Regions from separate parts of the Enterobacter chinensis genome, predicted to be linked through region 3. Evidence: predicted binding sites of a transcription regulator. Region 3 holds the regulator's gene; each other region holds the start of a gene.

Region 1 (5,991 bases), on a different contig from region 3:
AAAGGTTCCTACAAGCGTAACGGCTTTGACGGCGGCACCCGTTTCCGTTTCGCAGCAGATTACTACCTGTTTGATGACATCAGCTGGATCAGCTACTACGAGCTGGGTGTGAACATCCCTGCGCTGTTCAACTGGGATAACCACTATGCCGAAGGTGCACACGACACCACGCGTCGTATGCTTTACACCGGTCTGAAGAGCGATACATGGGGTACGCTGACCTTCGGTCAACAGAACAGCGTTTACTATGATGTGGTTGGCGCGAAAACCGATATCTGGGACTACGACATGATTGGTCAGGCACCAGGTAACGGGATCAACGGCGACTACGACGGTTCTTATCGTTCACGCCAGATGCTGAAATATAAGAAAACCGTGGGCGATGCCGATATCTATGCATCCTACCTGTTTGAAGACAGCGAATACCTGCCGGGCAACGGCCTGCGCTACAAGCGTAAAGGCGGCGGTTCACTGGGTGTGGATTACCACCTGACCACCGATCTGACCTGGGGCGCTGCGTGGAACTATACCCGTGCGGATATGCGTAACCCGGACAACGGCGACAGCAAAACCTACGACCAGAACATCCTCGGTACCGCGCTGAGCTGGACGCCGGATAACTGGACCTTCTCCGCAGGCGGCGGCTGGTATCAGAACTTCCTGACCACCAAAAAAGTGTCTGTTAACGACTACTTTGCGGGTGATGCGTGGGGTATTGAATACTTCGCAGGGTACAAATTCCCAATCGGTCAGTACGCGGTTAAATCCATCCAGCCTTACTTCATGGGCGACCGTATTGAGTACGTGAACGGCCGTAACTACCAGCGCATCGACAACGGCGTGGGTATCAGCTTCCAGCTGGATTACGGTTTCCGCGTGGATTACGAACACGTGTTCACCTCCAGCACCGACGACCTGGGCGACATGAACCTGGTGCGTCTGCGTTACGACTTCTAAGTCGTCATGTAGGGTGCGGTCTGATGCCCTCACCCTGACCCTCTCCCACGGGGAGAGGGAACAAACATTAAAAACGGCAACCCTGGTTGCCGTTTTGCTTTTAACTCGCCACCCGGCTTTCTTTTAGCGATTAAGCCAGTCAGCGACCTCGCCATACGTCCCGCGATACACAATCTTCTCCGCTTTCTTCTCCAGCTGATAGCCATACATCGGGTCGTAATAATCCTTCAGCAGCGGCGCAAGCCAGCTGAAGTGCGCGTCCGTGCTGCCAGAGCGTTGCTGTTCTGACAGCGCGGAATCTAACAGCGCGGTGAATTCTGCATACCGCTGCAGCCCCAGACGGCGGCGAATGGCGAACAGGCCGTGGTGCAGGTACTCGCTGTATTCTTTCCAGCCCGCTTCCTCGCCGTATGCGGCAGAAAAGTCGGCCCACATATGGTCGAAATACTCTTCGCGAAGGCGTTCAAGCCGAATTTCAAACGGATCCTCTACCACGACGATCGGGGCTTCAACCATGCGATCGCGCAGGCATTCCGGCAGATGGTTGGAGCCAATCATCCGACCTTCATCTTCGAGCACCCAGCGCGCGGCATCTTTTTTCAGCAGCTCGACCGCAAGGTGGTTTTCAAAGCTTGCCTGGGATAGCTGCGGTGTCAGCGTGCGCCCAAACGACGAACCGCGATGGTGCGCGAGTCCTTCCAGATCGATTCCCTGCGCGTGCTGCTTCACCAGCAGCGTTTTACCGTTTCCGGTACAGCCGCCGATAAGCACCATCGGTTTTTGCGACTGCTCAATGGTCACCTGTATCGCCGTCTGGCGCAGGGCCTTATAGCCCCCGCGGATCAGCGGGTAATCGACACCCGCCTCTTTTAGCCAGGCCTGGGAGATATGTGAGCGCTGGCCGCCGCGCGCGCAGCAGAGAAAGCCCTCAGGACGGGCAAGGCTGGCTTCGCGCCAGGCGTTGATGCGTGCCTCACGCGTATCGCCGTTCACCAGACTATGGCCGAGCGCCAGCGCGGCGTCCGGACCCTGGCGTTTATAGCAGGTGCCCACGGCGGCGCGTTCGTCGTCATTCATCAACGGCAGGTTCAGGGCGGCGGGCATCGCGCCCTGGGCAAATTCGATCGGCGCGCGAACGTCGATTAAAGGGGTATCAGACGCGAGGATCGCGCGATAATCCGTTCCATCGTTCATGGGTATTCCAGAAGAAAGCTAAGCAGCAATGGGCGGGAATTGTACGCCGGGGAAAGAGGAGGTCAACTCCCCGGCGGAGGGAGAACTAGTTAAGCTTTGATTGTGCCCAGACAATACCGCTCGCATATTCTGGCGGCAGGAGCGGGATCATGGCTTCCAGGGTGGCGCTCAGGCGATCCGTGTCGGTGTCGCTCAGGTTGAGGTGACCCACTTTACGACCCGCGCGAACCTCTTTGTCATACCAGTGCAGGTGCACCAGCGGCAGTTTCAGCCAGTCGTAGTTCAGATCGGTGCCGATCAGGTTGATCATCACCGACGGGCTGTTCACCACCGGCTGCGGCAGCGGCAGGTCGGTGATGGCGCGCAGATGCAGTTCGAACTGGCTGATGGACGCACCGTTTTGCGTCCAGTGGCCGCTGTTGTGCACGCGCGGCGCAAGTTCGTTGATCAGCAGACCGGACGGGGTGATAAAACACTCCATCGCCATCACACCAACATAGCCCAGCTCGTGCATGATGGCAGAGAGCATATCTTCCGCCTGCGCCTGCTGGTCGGCATTGGCGTGCGGGAAGGCCACGCTGGTGCGCAGGATACCGTCCTGATGCAGGTTATGCGTCAGAGGGTAAAACACCGTGCGGCCATCGTGCCCGCGCGCGCCAACCAGCGACACTTCGCCGCTGAAGTTGATGCCCTGCTCAACGATGCACTCGCCGTAGCAATCATCCGGCAGCTCGGCGGTGTCGTTCGCGCGCAGACGCCACTGGCCGCGGCCGTCGTAGCCGCCCACGCGGCGCTTCACGATTGCCAGGTCGCCCAGCATCGCGAAGACGTCATTCCACTCGCTTTTATCGGACAGAAGCTGCCACGGTGCGGTCGCGAGGCCGAGCTTGTCGAACAGCTGCTTTTGCGTCAGGCGGTCGGCAATGATCGGGAACACATCGCGGTTAACAAAGGCGTTGTGACGCGCCAGCTCGCGCGTCAGGGCCGTCTCCGGCCAGCGTTCGATCTCGGCGGTAATCACGCTCTGGTGGAACGGTACGGCTTCAGGTTCGGCATCCAGCCCGACGGGCCAGACGGAAATACCCAGCGGTTCACCGGCCTGGCGCAGCATGCGGCCTAACTGGCCGTTACCGAGGACGCAAACCTGCTTCATGCCGCACCCCGCGGGTCCGGATTGTCCAGCACCTCGTCGGTCTGGGCTTTACGCCAGTCCGCCAGGCGCTGATGTAACGCTTTATCGTGGCTCGCCAGGATCTGCGCGGCCAGCAGGGCGGCGTTTGCGGCACCCGCTTTACCAATCGCCAGCGTGCCGACAGGAATACCGCGCGGCATCTGGACGATGGAATAGAGGCTATCAACACCGCTTAACGCGGCGCTTTGTACCGGAACGCCGAGAACCGGCACCAGCGTTTTGGCGGCAATCATGCCTGGCAGATGTGCTGCGCCGCCCGCACCGGCAATGATCACCTCATAACCGTTCTCTTCGGCACTTTCGGCGAAGCTGAACAGTTTGTCTGGTGTACGGTGCGCGGAGACCACTTCAACGTGGTGCGGAACATTCAGGATTTCAAAGATTTCGGCGGCGAACTGCATGGTAGCCCAGTCGCTTTTGGACCCCATCACGATGGCGACACGCGCCGGATTATTGCGGGAAGACATGCGTCTTAAAACTCCTGTGGTGCGAAACACACTGCTTTCGAGGGCACAGAGAATAGCATGTTATACGGGCAAGGAAAACGGTTGCGCGGTTAAAAGGTGAGCCGTTGTTGCCATCCATTCATAACAAAACAGACCGCATTCTGGCGGTCTGTTTTCGTCGTTCGGCAATCATTATTTAGTCAGTTCTGCGGTCATGTGCACGCGGTTGTTGAACTGTGCGCTGGTGATTTTGTAAGACGCGCCTTGTTCAGCGGCCTGTGCAGCAATTTTCGCTTCTGCGCGGTCAAGGGTTGAACCGGTTGCGCTCACGCTCTGAGCGAAAGAACCGAAAGAAACCAGAGAAAGAGCGGCAACTGCAACGAAAGTTTTGATGGATTTCATGGTCGTATTCCTTAAGTAATTTATCTGGGATAGGGCGTGTTGCCCTGATGTGATAAATAATAGACCGACCACGGACTGATTAAAATCAAAACAATTTGCCGATATCATTCAGTAAATTTGAATAAGTGTTGCGAGGGAGGATTAAAACGGAAAAGCGATCAGCTCTACGCCCTCAGGCGTGACTTTGACCATGGATCCTTCGCTGTGCCAGGCACCCAATACTACGCGGTGTGCGGGCTGGCCGTTGGCGATAAGGGAATGCACGTCAGGACGATGGGTATGGCCGTGGATCAACCACTGGACGCGATGCTTTTCCATCACGCTGACGACCGCCTGTGGGTTAACGTCCATGATGGTCATGGATTTGCTGCTGTTGGCGGCTTTACTGCCCGCGCGCATTCTGGCGGCGATTCGGTTGCGAATAAACAGCGGCAGAGCAAGGAACAGCGTTTGTATCCACGGGGTGTGGACTTTGGCGCGAAACGCCAGGTAGCCGGTATCGTCGGTGCAGAGCGTATCGCCGTGCATGATCAGCACCTTTCGGCCGTAGAGGTCGAGCACCTGTTCTTCCGGCAGCAGCGTCATACCGCTTTCGCGGGCGTAGCGCTTGCCGAGCAGGAAATCTCTGTTGCCGTGAATGAAGTAGCAGGGGACGCCAGACTCAACCAGCGCTTTTATGGCCGCAGCCATTTCACGGTGCAGCGGGTTAGGGTCGTCGTCGCCAATCCAGGCTTCAAAGAGATCGCCCAGGATGTACAGCGCGTCGGCGCTTTTCGCTTCACCGCGTAAAAAACGCAGAAAACCGGCGACGATCGCCGGTTCTTCTGTTTGCAGATGCAGATCTGCAATAAAGAGTGTCGCCACGAATTACTCGCTGACGGTCACGCTTGTAATCACAACGTCTTCTTTCGGAACGTCCTGGTGCATACCGCTGCGGCCAGTAGAAACGGCTTTGATCTTGTCAACCACGTCCATACCTTCAACCACTTCTGCGAATACGCAGTAGCCCCAGCCCTGCAGGCTTTCGCCAGAGAAGTTCAGGAAGTCGTTATCAGCCACGTTGATGAAGAACTGCGCGGTCGCGGAGTGAGGCGCCTGAGTACGGGCCATCGCCAGCGTGCCACGGGTGTTTTTCAGGCCGTTGTTCGCTTCGTTTTTGATCGCTTCTTTGGTTTCTTTCTGGTTCATGCCAGGTTCAAAACCGCCGCCCTGGATCATAAAGCCGTTGATCACACGGTGGAAGATGGTGTTGTTGTAGAAACCTTCGCGGCAGTAGTCCAGGAAGTTTTTAACTGTTTCAGGCGCTTTGTCATCAAAGGTTTTGATTACGATATCGCCATGATTAGTGTGGAAAGTAACCATTTTTGCATCCTGTTCCGTTATTGTGGTACATCGACCCGCGTTCGGGTCATATATAGGGGCTTGTTATAGCATAACCACAGGATGCGATCACCTTGCATTGTGTGCTGCTTCGGGTTTGAATTACGGGTAGAATACCCGGTTTTCAACCACACACGTGTTTACATGGAATCTTCGATGTTAAAAATCTTTAATACAATGACGCGCCAAAAAGAGGAATTTAAACCTATTCATGCCGGGGAAGTCGGCATGTACGTGTGTGGTATTACGGTTTACGATCTCTGTCACATTGGCCATGGCCGTACTTTTGTTGCCTTCGACGTGGTTTCGCGCTACCTGCGTTTTCTGGGCTATACCCTGAAATACGTGCGTAATATCACCGACATCGACGATAAAATTATTAAGCGCGCTAATGAGAACGGCGAAAGCTTTGTTGCGCTG
Region 2 (5,991 bases), on a different contig from region 3:
AGAAAAACAGAAAAAATAATTTGCCATACACCAGATAAAAGCGACCGCTGCCACTGTCTAAAGCGCACGACCAATGCAGAGGCAATGACAAAAAGCCCGGTGATGAAATAAGCCATGCCAAAAACAATCGCCAGTACCAGGTTACCGCTGTGGTGGCCCACCAGAATTAGCATGGCAATCAAAAAAAAGAGTCCGCCTTTAAAATAAAATATCCCACGCTGAGTACCACGGGCAGCTGAACCCATAAGCAGAGATACGACACTGTCAGTCAGCAGCAGCAGGCCAAACACGTGCAGCGGGAAATGACGCTCTCCCTGCAGACCATCGATAAAGATCGACAGGCCAAGACCCCCCCACACTATGCCTGAGAACATAAACACCGGGGCCGCTTTTCTGACAAAGGCCGCGCCAGCAAGTAAAAAAGCAATTTGCAACATAATTACTGTTTCCCTTTCGGTGCCGATTTATACAACCCGGGACGTGATTCAACCCAAAATCCGATAATGGCAGTAGCATCATTTGCCGTGACCAACAGCGTCCTGGTCTCAATCATATTCAACAACGTCTGGTCGTTCAGCTGCAGGGTAAAGCGAAAGGTGTCCGTTACGTCGTTACGCGCGACAACGGTCTGCCAGCGTGCCTGCAATTGCGATTTTTGCCCGTCATCAGGAATACAGGCCAGCAGTTCATCTCGGGTGCGAATGCAAGCAAGTTCGGTGCGCAGCGGGTAATCCGTATGGGGATTCCAGACAATCTGGCCTGAATCAGGATTGAGCGAATAGGCGATTTCCCGTGTTGCGGTCTCAACAGCGCCTGGCTGCATGCGTTTTAGCGCTCTGATAAAAACAATCAGCAGAGCCGCCCCCGAAAGATAACTCTGGGCCAGAATAATCGACTGTTCGGTATTCAGTCTGGCAATATAAAAAGGTCCAGTCTCATACCACGATGCCCCCATCACGACCATACTAAATAGAATGAATGCCACTGAGCCGGGCCGGTTGCCACACAGCACGGCGGCGATAGTTACCAGTACCAGCGGCACGCACGCCAGAGAGTAGGTCAGGGCAATATTTTCGACATTATCCGGCGTTCGCACGAAGATTAGAAACGTCACAACCAGAACGACAACGGACAAGAGATACGCCAGCCAGCCACGCCGGGGTTCGTTATAGCCGATCAACCCAACCAGCGCGGGTGTGGTGAACAGGGTGCCAGAAACGTTGGCGCTCCACCAAATCCATATTCCTTTTATCAACGGCGCGCCGTTATAAAAGCGGAGCCATAACACGCCCAGCATTGCCGCCAGCGCGCTAATAATGATGGTGGAAATAATCCATGTAACAACCTTATGCAGCTCATCATGGTGAGAGGAAAAATAACGAACGCACCATGCAATAGCCAGATCGTTTACCAGTGATATGCTCGCCAGCACCAGAGAGACTGTTAATTGATGATGGAAAGTCAGATCCAGCAATAAATGCGTAATAAAAAAGGCAATAAAAAGCAGCGTCCAACTTCGGCGGGGGGAAATAAGGAAAGCACTGACCGCCACTCCAGCGGGGAGCCATATAAAAGCGACCCGATTACCCGGGTCATCTATGGTTAAGGAGAGATATCCCAACAGGTAGTAGAGCATTCCCCACGTCAGCATTGTTAATGACCATATTTTTTGCTCACCTTTTAATGCCCTGTTTTGCATAATTATCTCCCACAAGCTTATCTGTCCCGTCATGCGTAATGAGGGGCGAAATGCCTAAATATGATCACCTCAATTGAATAGATTACAAAACAGTTGCGCTTCCTGCCCAGAAATGATCATCGACGGAACCTGACTGTATGTATTAACCGGCAGCAATACCCCTGCTGCAGATGACCCGGGCATTAGGGGGATTAATTTTTGGGCACTTTATCCCAGGAAAAATGGTTTCAATTGCCTATATGCCAGGACACACGCAAACGTTTTCGTTTATACTGCGCGCAACTTTTTCAGGGGGATTGTTATGATTCGTTTAGGAACCGCGCTGCGACCTGCAGCGACGCGAGTGATGCTGTTGGGATCGGGCGAACTGGGCAAAGAGGTCGCCATTGAGTGTCAACGTTTAGGCGTGGAAGTCATTGCCGTCGACCGTTACGCCGACGCACCCGCCATGCACGTCGCCCATCGTTCTTATGTGATTAACATGCTGGATGGCGAAGCCCTTCGCGAGCTGATTACGCGCGAGAAGCCGGATTTCGTTGTGCCGGAAATTGAAGCCATCGCCACCGATACGCTGATCGCCCTTGAACAGGAAGGTCAGCGCGTGGTGCCTTGCGCAAAAGCCGCAAAGCTGACCATGAACCGCGAAGGCATTCGTCGCCTGGCGGCGGAAGAGCTGGAATTGCCCACCTCGAGCTACCGTTTTGCTGGCGATAAAGCCGCATTCCTGCAGGCCGTCGATGAGATTGGCTATCCGTGCATCATTAAGCCGGTAATGAGCTCCTCCGGTAAGGGGCAGAGCTTCATTCGCGACAGCAGCACGCTGGACAAAGCGTGGGATTATGCCCAGCAGGGTGGCCGCGCCGGAGCCGGTCGCGTGATTGTCGAAGGCGTGGTGAAGTTTGATTTCGAGATCACCCTGCTGACGGTCAGCGCCGTTGACGGCGTCCATTTCTGTGACCCGATTGGCCACCGCCAGGAAGATGGCGATTACCGTGAATCCTGGCAGCCGCAGCAGATGAGCGCCCTTGCGCTGGAACGTGCGCAGGAGATCGCTCGTAAGACCGTCCTGGCGCTGGGCGGATATGGCCTCTTCGGCGTGGAGCTGTTTGTTTGCGGTGATGACGTGATTTTCAGCGAAGTCTCCCCTCGCCCGCATGACACCGGCATGGTCACGCTCATTTCGCAGGATCTTTCCGAATTCGCCCTGCACGTGCGCGCGTTCCTCGGCCTGCCCGTCGGCGGTATCCGCCAGTACGGTCCGGCCGCCTCAGCGGTGATCCTGCCGCAATTAACCAGCCAGAACGTCACGTTTGATAACGTCGACGCGGCGGTGGGTGCAGGGCTGCAGGTGCGTTTGTTCGGCAAGCCGGAAATCGACGGCTCCCGTCGACTTGGCGTGGCATTAGCCACCGGGGATAACGTGGACAATGCCGTGGCGAGAGCGAAAGCGGCCGCAGCGAGCGTAAAGGTAGCAGGATAAAAAAACGGGCCGTAAGGCCCGTTTTTCATACGGCGTATAACTTACTGCTTCGCGCCTTCAACCGCTTCACGAGCCAGTCTGGTGATACGATCCCAGTCGCCCGCTTCCAGCGCATCTGCAGGAACCAGCCATGAGCCACCGATGCACAGCACGCTTTTCAGCGCCAGGTAGTCACGGTAGTTAGCAGGAGAGATACCGCCCGTCGGGCAGAAACGCACCTGAGAGAATGGGCCCGCAATCGCCTGCAGCGCTTTGGTGCCGCCGTTCGCTTCCGCCGGGAAGAATTTGAACTCTTTCAGACCGTAGTCCATGCCCAGCATCAGTTCAGAGACGGTGCTGATACCCGGGATCAGCGGAATAGTGCCTTCGGTGGCGGCTTTCAGCAGCGGCTCGGTCAGGCCCGGGCTGATGGCAAACTGTGCGCCCGCTTCGGTCACTTCGGCCAGCTGCTGTGCATTAAGAACGGTACCCGCACCGATGATGGCATCCGGCACTTCTTTCGCAATGGCGCGAATAGCATCCATCGCGCAGGCGGTACGCAGGGTCACTTCCAGAACGCGAACGCCGCCCGCAACCAGCGCTTTCGCCATCGGTACAGCGTGCTCCAGCTTGTTTACCACGATAACCGGCACGACAGGGCCAGTGGTCAGGATTGCTTCTGCACTTGTTTTCCAGTTTTTCATCAGAGTCTTCTCTCGCCAGATCGTTAAAATCAAGTCGTCTTAAAACGTAATACAGGTTGCGCCCTGCTCAGCACCGGAGAGTTTCTCACGCAGCGCACCAAACATTTCGCGTCCAGTCCCCACGCGCGAGGCGCTCAGGTCAGGAATATGGGGTTTACGTGCTGCCAGCTCTGCGTCATCAACCAGCAGGGTTAACTCACCTGTCTGACCGTTAACGCGGATCATGTCACCGTCACGCACTTTCGCCAGCAGGCCGCCGTCGTAAGCTTCCGGCGTCACGTGGATGGCTGAAGGCACTTTACCGGATGCGCCAGAGAGGCGTCCATCGGTCACCAGCGCAATTTTGAAACGGCGGTCCAATAATACACCAAGTGGTGGCATAAGTTTATGTAATTCTGGCATCCCGTTGGCTTTTGGCCCCTGATGACGCACCACCACTACGCAGTCTTTGTCGAGAAGACCGGCGTCAAAGGCGGGTAATACGTCGTGCTGGCTTTCAAACACCACTGCCGGCGCTTCGATAATCTGGTTCTCTTCCGGTACGGCAGAGGTTTTCATCACCGCACGACCGAGGTTGCCGCTCAGCACTTTGGTGCCACCGTGAGGAGAGAAAGGTTTATCGATGGTGGCAATCACCTGCGCATCAAGAGAGACGCTTGCCCCATCACGCCAGTCCAGCTCGCCGTTGTTCAGCCACGGCTCCTGGGTATAGCGCTGCAGGCCAAAGCCCGCCACGGTGTTTACATCTTCATGCAGCAGACCGCCCTTCAGCAGCTCGCGCATCAGCAGCGGTACGCCGCCTGCAGCCTGGAAGTGGTTAATATCCGCCGGGCCGTTTGGATACAGGCGAGCCATCAGAGGTACCACGGAAGAGATCTCGGAGAAATCATCCCAGTTAATCAGAATACCTGCCGCACGCGCCATAGCCACCAGGTGCATGGTGTGGTTAGTTGACCCCCCGGTTGCCAGCAACGCGACGATACCGTTGACGATGACTTTCTCGTCAACCATTTTGCCCATAGGCATCCATTCGTTGCCGTTGCCGGTCAGACGCGTGACCTGACGGGCCGCGGCCTCGGTCAGCGCCTTGCGCAGCGGTGCATCCGGCTGGATAAAGGACGAGCCCGGAAGCTGCATCCCCATAAACTCCACGACCATCTGGTTTGTGTTAGCCGTACCGTAGAAAGTACAGGTACCCGGCGCATGGTAGGACGCGGCTTCCGCCTCCAGCAGCGCCTGGCGGTCTGCCTTCCCTTCCGCGTACAGCTGACGAATACGGACTTTTTCTTTGTTCGGCAGACCGCTTGCCATTGGGCCGGACGGCACGAAGATCGCAGGCAGATGACCAAACGACAGGGCTGCCATCACCAGGCCCGGGACAATCTTGTCACATACGCCGAGATACAGTGCGCCATCAAACATGTTATGCGACAGGCCCACCGCCGCAGACATGGCAATCACTTCGCGACTCAGCAGGGACAGCTCCATACCGTCCTGACCCTGCGTCACGCCGTCGCACATCGCGGGTACACCGCCCGCCACCTGGCCCACGGCATTCACGCTGTGCAGCGCTTTACGGATGATATCGGGATAAACCTCATAAGGCTGGTGCGCGGAAAGCATATCGTTATAGGAGGTAATGATGGCGATATTGTTACGCAACATGCTTTTCAAGGAGGCTTTATCATCGGGTTGGCAGGCGGCGAAACCGTGCGCCAGGTTACCGCAGGCCAGCTGCGAGCGATGTACGGTGTTGCTCTTTGCCTGTTCAATGCGGGCGAGGTAGGCCGAACGGGTCTCTTTCGAGCGCTCGATAATGCGCTTTGTTACGCGTAACAATGTCGGATTCATAAAAGCTCCTCTTATTTATCTGTCCGGGCTCGGGAGTTTACAAAGTCGCTGGCAGTTGTTAACAACGCTGAAACGCTTGCTGTCCGGAGCTCAGGGGCAAAATCACTTCCGGCAGTGTAATAAAAAAAGCTCCGCGGGTGAATCCACGCGGAGCTTAAAAGTTGAAAATTGTGCCTCTAGCTGTGTTAGATCATGTTACCGGTAAAATAACACTTTCGAGCTAGAGGATTATCTTACTCAAACTCGTTCCAGGAGCGGCCATCGCGGGTGATCATCGC
Region 3 (5,991 bases):
ATTAGAATCGACGGGCTTTGTAAATCACACGCGGGTATTATTGATGACCTGCATTTATCAGGGGACTGCCCAGTGGCGCGGATAAATAAAATCTCGATCACGCTCTGTGCTTTACTGTTTACATCACTCACTTTCACGCCAGTGGCAAACGCCTCTCAGCAGGCGCGGCATTCTGCTGTACAAAAAAACCATCTGGTGAAAGCCACAGAACGTAAGAAAAAAACCACCGCTAAGAACGACAAGAAAAAAACACCCACACAGACTAAACAGACAGCTTCCAGCAAGACGAAAACCAAATCTTCCCGCACTGCCCACACCGCTAAAAATAAAACTTCGTTAACCGCCGCTAACCTCGTTACTGAAAAATGCATCACGCGTAAAGGCCACAAAGCGAAGTGCACAAAAGTCACGAAAATTGCGGAAGTGCATAAAGTGCGCGTACAGAAAGCGCAAAAAACCGCGATGAACAAACTGATGGGGCAGATTGGCAAACCTTATCACTGGGGTGGCAGTTCGCCGCGTACCGGTTTTGACTGCAGCGGCCTCGTCTATTACGCCTATAAAGATCTGGTCAAGTTCCGCATTCCTCGCACCGCCAATGAGATGTACCATCTGCGCGATGCTTCCCCGGTTGACCGTGGTGAGCTGGAAAACGGCGATCTGGTGTTCTTCCGTACTCAGGGCCGCGGTACAGCTGACCACGTTGGCGTTTATGTCGGCAACGGGAAATTCATCCAGTCACCGCGTAGCGGCCAGGATATTCAGATCACTTCACTTAGCGAAGACTACTGGGTACGTCATTACGTCGGCGCGCGTCGCGTGATGACGCCAAAAACCATTCGCTAACCCCTGCCCTGCCGCGCTCGTGGCAGGGTAAGTTCCTCTTTTGCATACCCTTTCAATTTGCTATCCTGTCCCTGTTGTCTGTGTGGTTATTGGCAACGCAAAATACAATAAGGAGAGAAGCAATGTCGTTCGAATTACCTGCACTACCGTATGCAAAAGACGCCCTGGCACCGCACATTTCTGCGGAAACCCTGGAATATCATTACGGCAAGCATCACCAGACGTACGTCACCAACCTGAACAACCTGATCAAGGGCACCGATTTTGAAGGCAAAACGCTGGAAGAGATCGTCCGCAGCTCAGAGGGTGGCGTATTTAACAACGCGGCTCAGGTGTGGAACCACACCTTCTACTGGCACTGCCTGGCACCGAATGCCGGTGGCGAACCTGCCGGTGAACTGGCTACCGCCATTAACGCCGCATTTGGCAGCTTCGCAGATTTCAAAGCGAAGTTCACCGATGCCGCTATCAAGAACTTCGGCTCTGGCTGGACGTGGCTGGTAAAAGAGGCTGATGGCAAACTGGCTATCGTTTCCACTTCTAACGCGGGTACCCCGCTGACCACCAGCGCTAAGCCGCTGATGACCGTGGACGTTTGGGAACACGCTTACTACATTGATTACCGTAACGCGCGCCCGAACTACCTGGAGCACTTCTGGGCGCTGGTTAACTGGGACTTTGTGGCGAAAAACTTCGCCGCGTAAGAGACACGCAGAAGGGTTCGCCCTTCTGCGTTTTTGGTTTATTCAGCAGCGCAGGCTGCTTCTGGCTGTTTACGACCCGACATCATCACCAGCAGCAGGCCGAGCGTGGCAATGATTGCCCCCATCACCGGCACAAAGCTGTACCCCAGTCCCCCTGAAATCACGGCCCCACCGGCCGCGGCACCGAGCGCATTACCCAGGTTGAAGGCACCAATATTGACCGAAGAAGAGAGGCCAGGCGCCTCATGCGCGACGCGCATTACGCGCATCTGCAGCGGCGGAACCACAGCAAAGGTAGCGGCACCCCATACGACCATCGCAACGGCGGCCCCATACTCATTACGTGCCAGCCATGGAATGGCGATCATGATGACAATCAGCAGAGTTAAGAAACCCTTCAGCGTCCCGCTCACGGAACGGTCGGCAAATTTCCCACCGAGATAGTTGCCAATCGAGAAGCCCACGCCAATCAGCACCAGCATTGCGGTGACAAAAAGAGGCGTCGCGTGGGTGATGTCATGCAATACCGGCGAAATATAGGTGTAAAGGGTGAACATCGCCCCAGCCCCCAGCACGGTGGTGAGCAGCGCGGAGAGCACCTGTGGGCGCATCAGCACCGACAGTTCCCGGCGCACGTCAGGACGTTCCCCCGCGCTGCCTTTCGGCAAGGAGAAGAACAGTGCCACCATCGCGAGCACGCCCAGCCCGGCCGTCGCCAGGAAGGACATACGCCAGCCAATCACTTCTCCCAGCCAGGTTGCCGCCGGCACCCCGCCAATGTTGGCAATCGTCAGGCCCATAAACATAGTCGCCACGGCGCTCGCCTGCTTGTGCTTTGGTACCACGCTTGCCGCCACAACCGACCCCAGCCCAAAGAACGCGCCGTGGTTAAGGCTTGTCAGAATGCGTGACAGCATCAGTGTGGTGTAGTCCGGCGAAATGGCGGAAAGCACGTTGCCCAGGGTGAAAATCGCCATCAGGAAAATCAGCGCATTGCGACGCGCGCGGTGCGAAAGCAGAAGCGTCATCAGCGGCGCCCCTACCATTACGCCAATAGCGTAGGCGCTGATTAACATGCCTGCAGCAGGGATCGAAACGTCCACACCCCGGGCAATAACAGGCAGTAACCCCATCGGGGAGAATTCAGTGGTGCCAATCCCAAAAGCGCCAATCGCCAGGGCCAGCAGGGGAAAATTGATTTTCATGCGTCAACTCCGGATGCCGTGTCATGTGGTGACACAGAACAAAGAAGCAGAAAGCATGACATCAATCACAAAAAATGAGAAGTTAACAAAATGGCAAAAGATTTTTGCATGAGAAGTAACAATCGGGGCGATCGGGAGGGAGAACGCTCTCCCTCCGCGTAAATCAGTGCAGCGCAGCCGTCAGACCAGCAGCGACAATCAGAGCCAGCACAATAATGGTGGTGAACAGCGAAAACTTCAGATCGGAACTCATCAATTTTTCTCCTTTTAATCCCCCCACGAAAAGTGAGCCTGCTCATTTTTGCACAGTTTACGTCAAAAATCTTCCTGGATTTAAACTGATAACCACTTTACCTCTTCCCCTTTTCATCAAGATAGGACAAAATTCCACGCTAAATTTATTAGCGTACCGGCCATTGACCCCCTCCTGACGTCCCGTGTCGTTTTCCCGGCGTGCCGCAACTCAACATTGCGAAATAAGGGTGAGAGAAGGCAAACGTTTACCTTCAAGTTTTTCAGGAGCTTAGGATATGGTCTGGAGTGACATTTAATGGCAACAATTAAAGACGTAGCAAAACGCGCAAACGTTTCCACTACAACCGTATCACATGTTATTAACAAAACCCGCTTCGTAGCGGAAGAGACGCGCAATGCCGTCTGGGCAGCGATCAAAGAGCTGCACTATTCGCCAAGTGCCGTTGCGCGTAGCCTGAAGGTTAATCACACCAAGTCCATTGGATTGCTGGCAACCAGCAGTGAAGCGGCCTATTTTGCCGAAATCATTGAAGCGGTAGAGAAAAACTGCTTCCAGAAAGGCTATACCCTGATTCTGGGCAACGCGTGGAACAGCATTGAAAAACAGCGCGCCTACCTGTCGATGATGGCGCAAAAGCGCGTTGATGGTCTGCTGGTGATGTGTTCCGAGTATCCGGAATCCGTGCTGTCGATGCTGGAAGAGTATCGCCATATTCCGATGGTGGTGATGGACTGGGGCGAAGCGCGCGCGGACTTCACCGATTCCGTCATCGATAACGCCTTTGAAGGCGGCTATATGGCCGGTCGTTACCTGATCGAACGCGGTCACCGCGAGATTGGCGTGATCCCGGGTCCGCTGGAGCGCAACACCGGCGCGGGCCGTCTGGCCGGTTTCATGAAAGCGATGGAAGAAGCGCTGATCAACGTGCCGGAAAACTGGATCGTGCAGGGTGACTTTGAGCCGGAATCGGGCTACCGCGCAATGCAGCAGATCGTCTCCCAGCAGCACCGTCCGACCGCCGTTTTCTGCGGAGGTGACATCATGGCCATGGGCGCGCTCTGCGCAGCCGATGAACTGGGTCTGCGCGTACCGCAGGATATTTCCGTGATCGGGTATGACAACGTGCGTAACGCGCGTTACTTCACGCCAGCGTTGACCACCATTCACCAGCCGAAAGATTCGCTGGGCGAAACGGCCTTCAATATGCTGATGGACAGGATCGTCAACAAACGTGAAGAGTCGCAGTCCATTGAAGTTCACCCGCGCCTTATCGAACGCCGTTCCGTAGCGGATGGTCCGTTCCGCGACTACCGTCGTTAATCGCTCTACGGGGCCAGCTACGCTGGCTCCCGTAACCATTCCCGGTTAAGCGTTTCGCTGTCTCCCAGATAATCCAGAAGCCACGCCATGGCGGGCGAGACGTCACTTTGCTGCCAGGTGAGGCAGCAGGCCGCATCCGGGAATGGATTCTCCAACGTCAGTTCAACCCATTCTCCGGTATCGATTCTGGGGCGCGCAAAATGAACGGGCACCATCGCGACGCACAGTCCGGCACTGAGGCACGTTGCCGACGATTCCCAGTCAGGTGCCACCACCCTCCGCTGGTTATCCAGCAGCCAGGTGATACGCTTGGGCAATGAACGCGAGGTATCCTCCAGCACCAGAGACGGCCAGTTGCGTAATGTATCGTCGCTCAACGGCCCTTCCATCGCCGCCAATGGATGATCGCTTGCCACCACGCACTTCCAGCTCAGCATGCCCATATCTCGGAAGGCGTACCGCCCCCCGACCGGGATCGCCTGCGTGGCGCCAATCGCCATCTCTGCCCTGCCGTCCGCCAGCGCATCCCAGACGCCGTTGAACACCTCCTGCGAGACCCGCAGCTCGACATCAGAGAAATGACGATAGAAATCGACGAGCATTTGCCGGGTGCGATCCGGCTTAACGATGTTATCCACCGCGATGGAAAGATGTCCTCGCCAGCCGTTAGCGATCTGCTGACACTGTTCACGGGTGATCTGCATTTTTTTGATAACAGAACGCCCTTCCTTTAAAAACCACGCGCCTGCGGGCGTTAATTCCACATCACGATGTCGCCGTTCAAACAGCGGAACCGCCAGCCATTCCTCAAGCTGACGCACGGTGTAGCTGATAGCCGAAGGGACGCGGTGCAACTCCTGCGCCGCACCGCTAAAGCTGCCGTTACGCGCGACAGCATCGACTACTTCAAGAGAATAATCTGACCACATTTTCTGCCTGCAAAATTTTTGAATGCACCCGCCAAATATTAGCGTTTCACAAGCGGCTTTGCACTCCCTACACTCAGCGCCAACGTACACCTGCCTCCTTAAGGAGAATAAAATAATGCAACCCAGGAAAGGTTTTTTAGTCTGGCTCGGCGGCTTAAGCGTGCTGGGCTTTTTGGCCACCGATATGTACCTGCCGGCTTTCGCCGCTATGCAGGAAGATTTGCAAACGCCTGCCGCGGCCATCAGCGCCAGCCTGAGTTTGTTCCTAGCCGGTTTTGCTTTCGCACAGCTGCTCTGGGGACCACTCTCGGATCGCTTTGGTCGTAAACCAGTATTACTGCTGGGTCTGGCCATTTTTGCCGTTGGCTGCCTGGGGATGTTATGGGTACGCGACGCCACCTGGCTGCTGGTGCTGCGCTTTATTCAGGCTGTGGGCGTCTGTGCCGCGGCCGTGACCTGGCAGGCGCTGGTCACCGACTACTACCCGGCTAACCGCACAAACCGTATTTTCGCCACCATAATGCCGCTCGTGGGTCTCTCACCTGCCCTTGCTCCGCTGCTGGGTAGCTGGATCCTCGCACATTTTGACTGGCAGGCCATTTTTGCCACGCTGTTTGCCATCACGCTGGTACTGATGCTGCCCGCGTTTGCCCTCAAACCCGCGCATAAAAAAGAGGCGGATGCTGACGCAAACCCGATTACCTTCACCTCCCTGCTGAGCACCAAAGCGT

The links. The regulator PurR, encoded in region 3, represses purine synthesis genes. The targets are predictions, from matches to a motif close to CANGCAAACGTTTGCNTG.
Region 1: purE (5-(carboxyamino)imidazole ribonucleotide mutase) is a predicted target of PurR. The motif match lies at 3,881-3,898, and genes of this name have one in related genera.
Region 2: purT (formate-dependent phosphoribosylglycinamide formyltransferase) is a predicted target of PurR. The motif match lies at 1,950-1,967, and genes of this name have one in related genera.

Annotation. Positions count from the first base shown of each region.
Region 1 is NZ_JARDVI010000002.1:655,552-661,542, reverse strand. It holds gene PYW49_RS08120 (porin) at 1-957, shown strand, start outside; gene mnmH (tRNA 2-selenouridine(34) synthase MnmH) at 1,081-2,151, opposite strand; gene purK (5-(carboxyamino)imidazole ribonucleotide synthase) at 2,237-3,304, opposite strand; gene purE (5-(carboxyamino)imidazole ribonucleotide mutase) at 3,301-3,810, opposite strand; gene PYW49_RS08100 (YdgH/BhsA/McbA-like domain containing protein) at 3,982-4,191, opposite strand; gene lpxH (UDP-2,3-diacylglucosamine diphosphatase) at 4,333-5,055, opposite strand; gene ppiB (peptidylprolyl isomerase B) at 5,059-5,553, opposite strand; gene cysS (cysteine--tRNA ligase) at 5,728-5,991, shown strand, end outside.
Region 2 is NZ_JARDVI010000006.1:112,859-118,849, forward strand. It holds gene PYW49_RS17965 (MipA/OmpV family protein) at 1-437, opposite strand, end outside; gene PYW49_RS17970 (MASE1 domain-containing protein) at 440-1,699, opposite strand; gene purT (formate-dependent phosphoribosylglycinamide formyltransferase) at 2,001-3,179, shown strand; gene kdgA (bifunctional 4-hydroxy-2-oxoglutarate aldolase/2-dehydro-3-deoxy-phosphogluconate aldolase) at 3,221-3,862, opposite strand; gene edd (phosphogluconate dehydratase) at 3,902-5,713, opposite strand; gene zwf (glucose-6-phosphate dehydrogenase) at 5,947-5,991, opposite strand, start outside.
Region 3 is NZ_JARDVI010000001.1:245,039-251,029, reverse strand. It holds gene PYW49_RS01295 (C40 family peptidase) at 73-846, shown strand; gene sodB (superoxide dismutase [Fe]) at 969-1,550, shown strand; gene PYW49_RS01285 (MFS transporter) at 1,589-2,755, opposite strand; gene cydH (cytochrome bd-I oxidase subunit CydH) at 2,919-3,008, opposite strand; gene purR (HTH-type transcriptional repressor PurR) at 3,306-4,331, shown strand; gene punR (DNA-binding transcriptional activator PunR) at 4,349-5,260, opposite strand; gene punC (purine nucleoside transporter PunC) at 5,376-5,991, shown strand, end outside.